Regions from separate parts of the Shewanella sp. QJM3NY_23 genome, predicted to be linked through region 1. Evidence: riboswitches for the same ligand, from Rfam matches in the RefSeq annotation. Region 1 holds a riboswitch; the other holds the start of a gene.

Region 1 (4,228 bases):
CGCAGCGCGCGGCCAGTCCCCGAATAATAACCGTTGCCCCATGCACTGTAATAACCTGCGCTAACATACTCTTCATCAAGCAGATTATCGACTCGCAAGCTGGCTAACCACGAGCCGCCAGTATAGTTAAGCGCGACATTGGTGAGCAGGTAATCCGCTAGCTTAGGATCAACATTGGCGTTGTCGCCCTCGATAAAGCGCTCCCCCGTATACAGACCTTCAACAAACAGTTGCACATGTTCACTGATATCGTAACTGATATAGCCACGACCCGAATGCTTCGCCACCCAAGAGAGTGACTTACCATCATTAACGCCATCGGTAAATTCGGCATCAATGTAGTTATATTCAAGCCCCAGCAGCACCTGCTGCATAACTTGCCAATCCCAATCTAAACTGACGCCATAACGACGTGATGCATCGGCGTTCACGTTAGCACCAGGGAAACTGCCGCCAGTTGGGGTGTCGGCGCTAGGGTCGAATACAATTTCATTTTCTAGATCGAGGCGATAGGCACTCACTCGCAGTGTTTGCTGCGCTAGCGTCCAGTCCCACCCCGCTTCATAAGAACGGCCAGTTTGCGGCTTAAGCCCCTTCACATTGGCCGGGGTATAGGCTTGCTCATCAACCTTGGCAAAGCGGAAATTGTCGTCGGCGCGCAGGTAAAAACGCTGAGCGTCCGTGGGGCGATAGTTAATCCCAAGTTCAAATGCGTGGGCATCCTGATCCAGCTCAATGCCGTTAGCATAGGCGCTGGGGTCACGCAGATCGTCGGTCACCTCAGCATAACGACCACCCACAATGTAACTCACACTTTGAGTCAGAGGCACTGTGGCTTGCACATAGGCACTGGCCTGCTTTTGCACGTTTTCACGGCCACTGCTAAACACTGACTCACCGCGGCTTAAATCGAGCCCGGTCACTAGGGTTAACGGGCCGTTTTCAGTAGTAAAGTTAGCAGTCGCCTTAGGGTTAAACTCTAGTAATGAGCGGGTATCGCGGCGGTTACTGCCCCAGTTATTGAGCCCTGTGATTAAGGTGTCGGCATAATTGATATCCGCCCCAAGCTCCCATTGCTGATTGAGTTGACGCTGGTAGCCCGAACGCAGCGCCGTGGTCATCTCATGCAGATAACTGTCATAGGCACCTGGTGCGCTGGCATCTGATTGGCGTGGATCTTGTTCAATCTGCTCGAGGGTTAATGCGCCTGCCAATTCTCGACGGTTGTCATAGTAACTGCTTTCGGCAAAAAAGTGCTGCGCATCGTCTTGATACTGCAAGCGCCCTAATAACGATGAGGTTTCATTCGCGTTATGGTCGCGATAGTTATCCCCTTGGTTATAACTGGCCGCACCATAAAAACGCCAATTAGCGTTTATCGCCCCTGACACATCAACGTTACCTTCATAGGTATCAAAACTGCCCCCTGAAAGCTGCACGCTGCCACCACTGCCCTGTGGCGCTTTGGTGATGATGTTAATCACACCACCCACCGCCTGATCGCCATATAGCACCCCCGCACTCCCAGACATGATCTCGATACGCTCAACTTGATTAAGGGCAATGGCGCTAATGCTTGGGGCGGCAATATCAATATTGTTTAGTCGACGTCCATCAATCAAAATCAAGGTATTACTCGCCGCTTGGCTAGCACTAAAGCCCCGCAGTGCAAATACGGCTCCGGTGTTTGAATCGGAAATCTGTATACCGCTTTGACCGCGTAACACTTCGGTTAAACTCGTTGCGCCACTCATCTCAATCGCGGCGGCATCAATCACATTGACGTTAGCGGCAATATTGAGAGGGGTACTGACATTGCGACCAATAACGGTAATGGTGTCGTCGATATTGATTTGCGCAGAGGTGGCATTTTGCGCCGTCACTGAAAACGCAGAAAAACTAAATAAACCGCCAATTAACAGGGCGATAGCTGTAGGTTGTGTACCCATTTACCTTTAACTCCTAAAAGGGAAACGGGGCAAGAGGTCACGACTTCACGCCGCCGAATAGGCGATATGAGGTCGCATTTCGAGATCTGCCCGCCGAAATCTCAAAATCACCTTAAGGGCCGGTCTCCGGACTGAGGATAGGTATAAACCCAAACTGCGGTTGATACGACAAGACTGAGTTTTTTTAACGCTTAGTTATAGCAAGCGCACCCAGCTTTCACCTTTCACCGTTGCGGGGGCAGTGCCAGATTTTCACAGGCTTCCCGATTATCCCATTGCGACTGACGCAACTGGGCACCACAAAAGATTGACTCGAATTTGGTTACCTATAACGGCAATGCACAACTGTTATTCCATACAAAGTGGCATCGCCGTCAAGACCGCGGGCATTATAGACGTCTAAACGGATAAAAGTCTAACAAAGCATGTTAAGTCAGTGTCATACAAATCACCGCTCACATCTGCATACGACAGTAAGTCGTTTCGCCAACGATGTTAGTAATGATAATTTTTAACACAAATAAATCACCATACTGACAATAATCACTGTTAACCCTTTATCCTCCCTTGCTACAGACCCTATAATAAACAACCAGTAAGCGATTATTTACCCACCAGTCATTGTCGTCATCTAACCGGGCGTTATCGACTACTCAAATGGAATCAACCTGTGCTAACAAAACTGCGCGCGATGCAAAGCTCCACCCAGATGATAGTGGCCATGTTTATAGGCTTTGGCGTGGGCTTGTTTTTTGGCGAGTCCGTCGGCTGGCTCAGTAATATTGGCACCAGCGTCATTCTGTTAATGCAGATGACGGTGCTGCCCTTTATTTTGGTTTCTCTCATTGGCGGTATCGGCAAACTTAAGCGCACCACCGCCAGTTTAATTTTTAGCCGTGCCGGCGTCATCATGTTACTGCTGTGGCTTATGGGCTTAGTGCTGGTGGCCCTCATGCCGCTGTCATTTCCTTTTGTTGAAACGGCCTCTTTTTTCAGCACCAGCATTGTCGAGCCCACGACTCCTATCGATTACTTTAAGCTGTATATTCCGGCCAACCCGTTTGAGTCGATGGCGGCGGGCTATGTGCCTGCTATGGTGGTATTCAGTATCGCCATGGGGCTGGCGCTCATTGGCATGGAGGGCGAAAACAAACAGCTTATCATCACCTTTATGCATACCTGTAGCGAGATATTCTCTAAGATCACTCAGGCGCTGGTACGGGTCTTGCCGATAGGCATTTTTGCCATGTCGGCCTCGGCGGCGGGCACTATGGGAGTCGATGAATTTGCCAGTATGCAGGTGTATCTCATCAGTTATTTTGTGCTTTGTTTACTGCTCACTTTCTGGCTGTTGCCGTGGATCATCGCCTCACTCACCCCAGTGACCTATACCCAAGCACTGCGCATCGCAAAATCGAGCGTGGTCACCGCATTCGCGACCGGCAATATTTTTATCGTGATCCCTGTGATTGTCGACGAATGTAAGCAGATCATGCGCGAACATGAAAGTCTCAGCGATGACGCCGAAACCCTAATTGAAATTTTGGTGCCCATCGCCTTTACCTTTCCCAATATCGGTAAACTGACAGTCATTTTGTTTGTGCTGTTTGCCGGCTGGTTTAACGGCACTCCGGTGGACATTAGCGAACTTCCGTCACTGTCGATTAGCGGTCTGCTCTCTTTGTTTGGTAGCGTCTATGTCGCTATTCCTTTTATGTTGGACTTACTGCATCTGCCGCAAGATCTGTTTCAACTGTTTGTGATGTCAGGCTTTATTACCGGAAAATTTAACTCTATAGCCGCCGTTATGTACCTATTTGCCTTAACACTACTCACGGTATCCCTGTTTGAGCGGCGTTTAAGACTGCGCCCACCACAACTGCTGAAATTAAGTATTGGCGTCGTCGTAGGAGTCGCCTTGACCTTAGGGGTGAGCCGAGTGGGTATGGGCATGTTGATCCACAGCCCTGATGTCACCAGCGGCGTAATTGCCAATATGCAGGTGGCCGATAAAGTGCCGACTATCGTTAAAAAACAGTTTCCTGTCCTAGGCAAAACGCCAAGCGCCCCAATCGCCAATGTGCAAACCATCCGCCAACGCGGAGTATTAAAGGTGGGTTACATCCCCAGCAATGTGCCTTTTAGCTACTATAATAATGCCGCCCAATTAGTGGGATTTGACAGCGCAATGGCCAGTAAACTCGCCGAAGACTTAGGGGTAAAAGTGGAGTTTATTCCTTTTCATAAAGATCACTTGGCCGAGTCACTCAAGGCGGGCT
Region 2 (4,228 bases), 200 kb from region 1:
GCACGTAGGGGCGTAGCTCTTGCGGGCCAAGGGCGCAGTTAAGGCCAATCGACAGTGGCTTAACGTGGCGCAGCGAGTTGTAAAAAGCTTCGGTGGTTTGCCCTGTGAGGGTGCGGCCCGAGGCATCGGTGATGGTGCCTGAGATCATGATGGGCACGCGCAGCTCAAGCTGTTCAAATACCGTTTCTATAGCAAACAACGCGGCTTTGGCGTTGAGGGTATCGAAGATGGTTTCCACCATGATGATATCGGCGCCGCCTTTAAGCAGCGCCTCAATCGACTCAATATAGGCATCGACCAGCTCATCGAAGCTGACATTACGGTAACCGGGATCGTTAACATCTGGGCTAATCGAGCAGGTGCGGTTGGTGGGGCCAAGTACCCCGGCAACATAACACGCGCGCCCCGTTTCTGCGCTGACTTCATCGGCCGCGGCGCGGGCAAGGCGTGCACCTTCAAGGTTAATTTCAACAGACACCTCCTGCATCTCGTAGTCGGCCATGGCGATACGAGTGGCGTTAAAGGTATTGGTCTCGATGATATCGGCGCCAGCGAGCAGGTACTGTTTATGGATATCTTTGATAATGGCTGGCTGAGTCAGTACCAGCAGATCGTTATTACCTTTGACATCGCAGGGCCAGTCTTTAAAACGCTCGCCGCGAAAGGCGGCTTCCTCAAGCTTATGATCTTGGATCATGGTGCCCATGGCACCGTCGAGGATTAAAATACGTGATTCGAGCTGCTCGGTGATCTGCGCTGTTATCTGTCTTATTGGGGTAACAGGGGGTCGGGTCGCCATAAAATTCTACCTATATCCTACTCGATGCATGTTCACTACTGCCGATGCAGTGCGACGAGGGTGTGATCACCCTGCTATTATTTTTAGATGTATAAACGTATAGACGTCTATAGCAATTGCTATAGTAAGCGACTTATTAGGCTTAGGGCAAGTCAAAAGAGTATCAGTTTTCCCCCTCGTTAGCCCAGTGGCTTATAGGCTGTCGCTTAGCCTGTGGGTGATGTTTGTTTTGGCGCAATTGCAGCCGCGGGGCAGTGTGACCCATATTGCATTGGCGCGCCGTCTCGGCGTATGCTGCCACGGCATGACAAATATCAAGGTAAGCCAATGACACAAACGATTTTTTATTTAATGCGCCATGGTCAGTGCGAGGGCGGTAATGTGCTGCGAGGCCGAAGCGACCTGCCTTTGAGTGAGCTGGGATTTGCCCAGATGCAACTGGCCAGTGCGACTAAATTACCCGAGACGATAGATGCGCTGGTGAGCTCCCCCTTAAGCCGCTGCCAAGTGTTTGCCGAGTATTATGCCAATAAACAGCAGTTACCTTACTCAGTTGAAGCGGGTTTGATGGAGATTGATTTTGGCCGCTGGGACGGTGAGGCGCTTGATACCTTGTTTGCTGAGCATAGCGAGGCGCTTAACGCCTACTGGCAAGATCCTTGGCGGGCGCCATTGCCAGGCAGTGAGCCGCTAGATGTCTTTGAGCAGCGGGTCGAGACCTGTATCGAGCAAGTGTTACATAGACACAGTGGCAAAACCCTGCTGCTTGTCACCCATGGTGGGGTTATCCGCCATTTGATGGGGCTGGCGCTGGGGATCCGCGGCGAAGTGGGCTTCTATACCCAGTTAAGTCTCGATTATGCCAGTGTGGTTAAGTTAAGCCACTTGGTCGATAACGATGGTAAAGGCTATTGGCGCTTACATTTGGGTTAATGCCTAAGCTCAGTGCGCGTTAGTTATCAGCGTTTGTCGTCAACCAGCGCGGCAAATACAAAAGGTGGTTTGCCTCTTAGGGGAAATACCGCATAATAGCCAACAATTTTAGGTGTCTAGCATACAGATGACGCCGAGCGTAAGGTGTTGAGCAGCGACTCACTTAACGTGGGTCGAGTAACTCAAACTTAATAGGGAATTGGGGAGTGACCTAAGGTCATCAGCCCAAACTGTGCCCGCAACTGTGAGTGTGTTGAGTAAGGCAATTGGCCTTGTCTGCAACCACAAGTCAGGATACCTGCCTTACGCTATAGCCTAATGACTCAAGCGGGTGACTTGAGGGAGCTAAAGATGAACAACCGACTTGGGGCGTTAGCCCCGCTTGGCAGCGGCAGGTCGACACCTGCGCGGTCGCAACACACTTTACCCTATTACTTTGCGGCTTGGATGATGAGCCTGTGACGTCAATCCCTATGGCGTTATCTGCCCAACACCTTAGTTGGCACGCGGGCGAGCGCGCCATTTTGGCTGATGTCAGTGTCGAACTGCCCCAAGGCCAAATGCTGGGGATCATCGGCCCTAATGGCGCCGGTAAATCCACCTTACTGCGCTGTCTATATCGTTATTTGACCCCAAGCCAAGGGGATATCACCTTATTTGGCCGAGCGGTGGGCGACTTTTCGGCGCGATCCTTTGCCCAGCAAGTGGCGGTGGTGCTGCAAGACACGCCGCACCATTTTGACATGACCACGGCGCAGCTGGTGGCGCTAGGGTTGACGCCCCATAAGGGGGCGTTTTCGCTCACCAGCGACCAAGACAAGCACGATGTGCGCCGCGCCTTAGCCACAGTAGGTTTAACCGCGTTGGCCGACCAAGGGTATGAGCAACTTTCTGGCGGCGAGAAACAACGGGCGTTAATCGCCCGCGCCATAGTGCAAAAGCCCAAGCTGTTGATCCTCGATGAGCCCACTAATCATTTAGATATCCGTTATCAAATACAGATCTTAGAGCTACTGCGTAGCTTAGAGATGACGGTGGTTATCTCGATCCATGACCTTAATTTAGCCAGCGCCCTGTGTGACCAATTGCTGCTGCTCGACCAAGGCCACGCAGTTGCCCAAGGCCGCCCCAATGAGGTGTTGACCGAGCAGCGTATTGCAGAGGTCTTTGAGGTGTGCTGCCAAGTGAGCCCGCACCCACAACACGGTAATCCGCAAATTAATTACTTTTATGGCTACCATAATGTCACCCAAGGGGAGACGCCATGATGCGCTCGTCCGGATTATCGGCCAGCGAGCGCCTTTGGCGCGGCCTGCTATTGGTCACAGGGTTTGGGGTATTAAGCCTAATGACGCCGCTGTTAGCCGCCAGTTTTGGTGCGGCGCATATCGACTTTAACCAAGTGGTCGATGTGGTGCTGGCCACCCTTGGCGGTGAGCGTCCAAGCAGCGTCACCGCCCGCATTGTGATGGAGCTGCGGATGCCGCGCATCGTGCTGGCGTTTATCGCCGGTTTTGGTTTAGCCATCGCCGGCGCCGTGCTGCAAACTGTGACCCGCAATCCACTGGCCGACCCTTATCTTTTTGGCATCTCTTCTGGCGCCTCCTTTGGTGCCGTAGTGGTGCTTACCCTGTTTGGCGGTGCGGGCGCGCTATCGAACGCCTTATCCATATCATGGCTTGGCAGCGTCAGCCTGCCGATGGGCGCCTTTATTGGCGCCAGTCTCGCAGTGCTGATGGTATTGGCCTTGTGCGGCCGCGCCATGAGCACTCAAATCGAGCGCATGCTGCTTTCTGGGGTGGCGATCTCCTTTATGTTTGGTGCGCTTACCAGTTTATTACTCTATTTTTCGGGCCCTCAGGCGGCCGCCTCTGTGCTGTTTTGGAGCTTGGGCAGTTTTGCCAAGGCCAGTTGGTCTGGCTTGGGGCTGCCCTTGTTGGTGGTGGCAGGCGCAACTGTGATCATATTGCTGTTTAAACGCCAGATAGTTGCCATGAAAGCCGGTGATGAAACCGCCCACACTTTAGGGATCGATGTGCAGCGCCTGCGCCTAGCCATGTTGCTTTTGTGCTCGTTAATCACAGCCGTGCTGGTGGCTAACTGTGGCGGAATCGGCTTTGTGGGTTTGATGATCCCGCATATGGTGCGCCTGTTGCTGCCTGGTCGCTTCGCCTTGTTGACCACAGGGTTGGTGGGCGGGCTGTTTATGATCTGGGTCGATGTATTAGCCCGTTGCTTGCTGAGTTACCAAGAGCTACCTATCGGCATTATTACCGCGGTGATCGGCAGTGTGTTTTTCTTGTTTATTTTAGGCAGCAAGCGCCGCGGCTAAAGACGAGGCCAGCTGCAGACCCGTTAAGGATATAACCCATGTTTAGCGTAACGCCGGTGAACCACCAATTTGATGGCGAGATTCAGCAAAAAATCGATTGTAAAACCAAGCCATTAGGCGCATTGGGCCGACTCGAACCCTTGGCGCTGCAAGTGGCGCAGGTG

What was found. A riboswitch is a leader RNA that binds a small molecule or an ion and turns the genes downstream of it on or off. The one in region 1 is predicted to bind cobalamin.
Region 2: another riboswitch for cobalamin. It lies ahead of AC0VXX_RS14320 (ABC transporter ATP-binding protein); the one in region 1 lies ahead of AC0VXX_RS13410 (TonB-dependent receptor).

The regions. Positions count from the first base shown of each region.
Region 1 is NZ_CM149657.1:3,020,106-3,024,333, forward strand. Features, by position in the region: gene AC0VXX_RS13410 (TonB-dependent receptor) at 1-1,949, opposite strand, end outside; cobalamin riboswitch at 2,050-2,266, opposite strand; gene AC0VXX_RS13415 (cation:dicarboxylate symporter family transporter) at 2,620-4,228, shown strand, end outside.
Region 2 is NZ_CM149657.1:3,222,278-3,226,505, reverse strand. Features, by position in the region: gene metH (methionine synthase) at 1-799, opposite strand, end outside; gene AC0VXX_RS14325 (histidine phosphatase family protein) at 1,127-1,732, shown strand; cobalamin riboswitch at 1,882-2,052, shown strand; gene AC0VXX_RS14320 (ABC transporter ATP-binding protein) at 2,206-3,000, shown strand; gene AC0VXX_RS14315 (FecCD family ABC transporter permease) at 3,000-4,064, shown strand; gene cobT (nicotinate-nucleotide--dimethylbenzimidazole phosphoribosyltransferase) at 4,103-4,228, shown strand, end outside.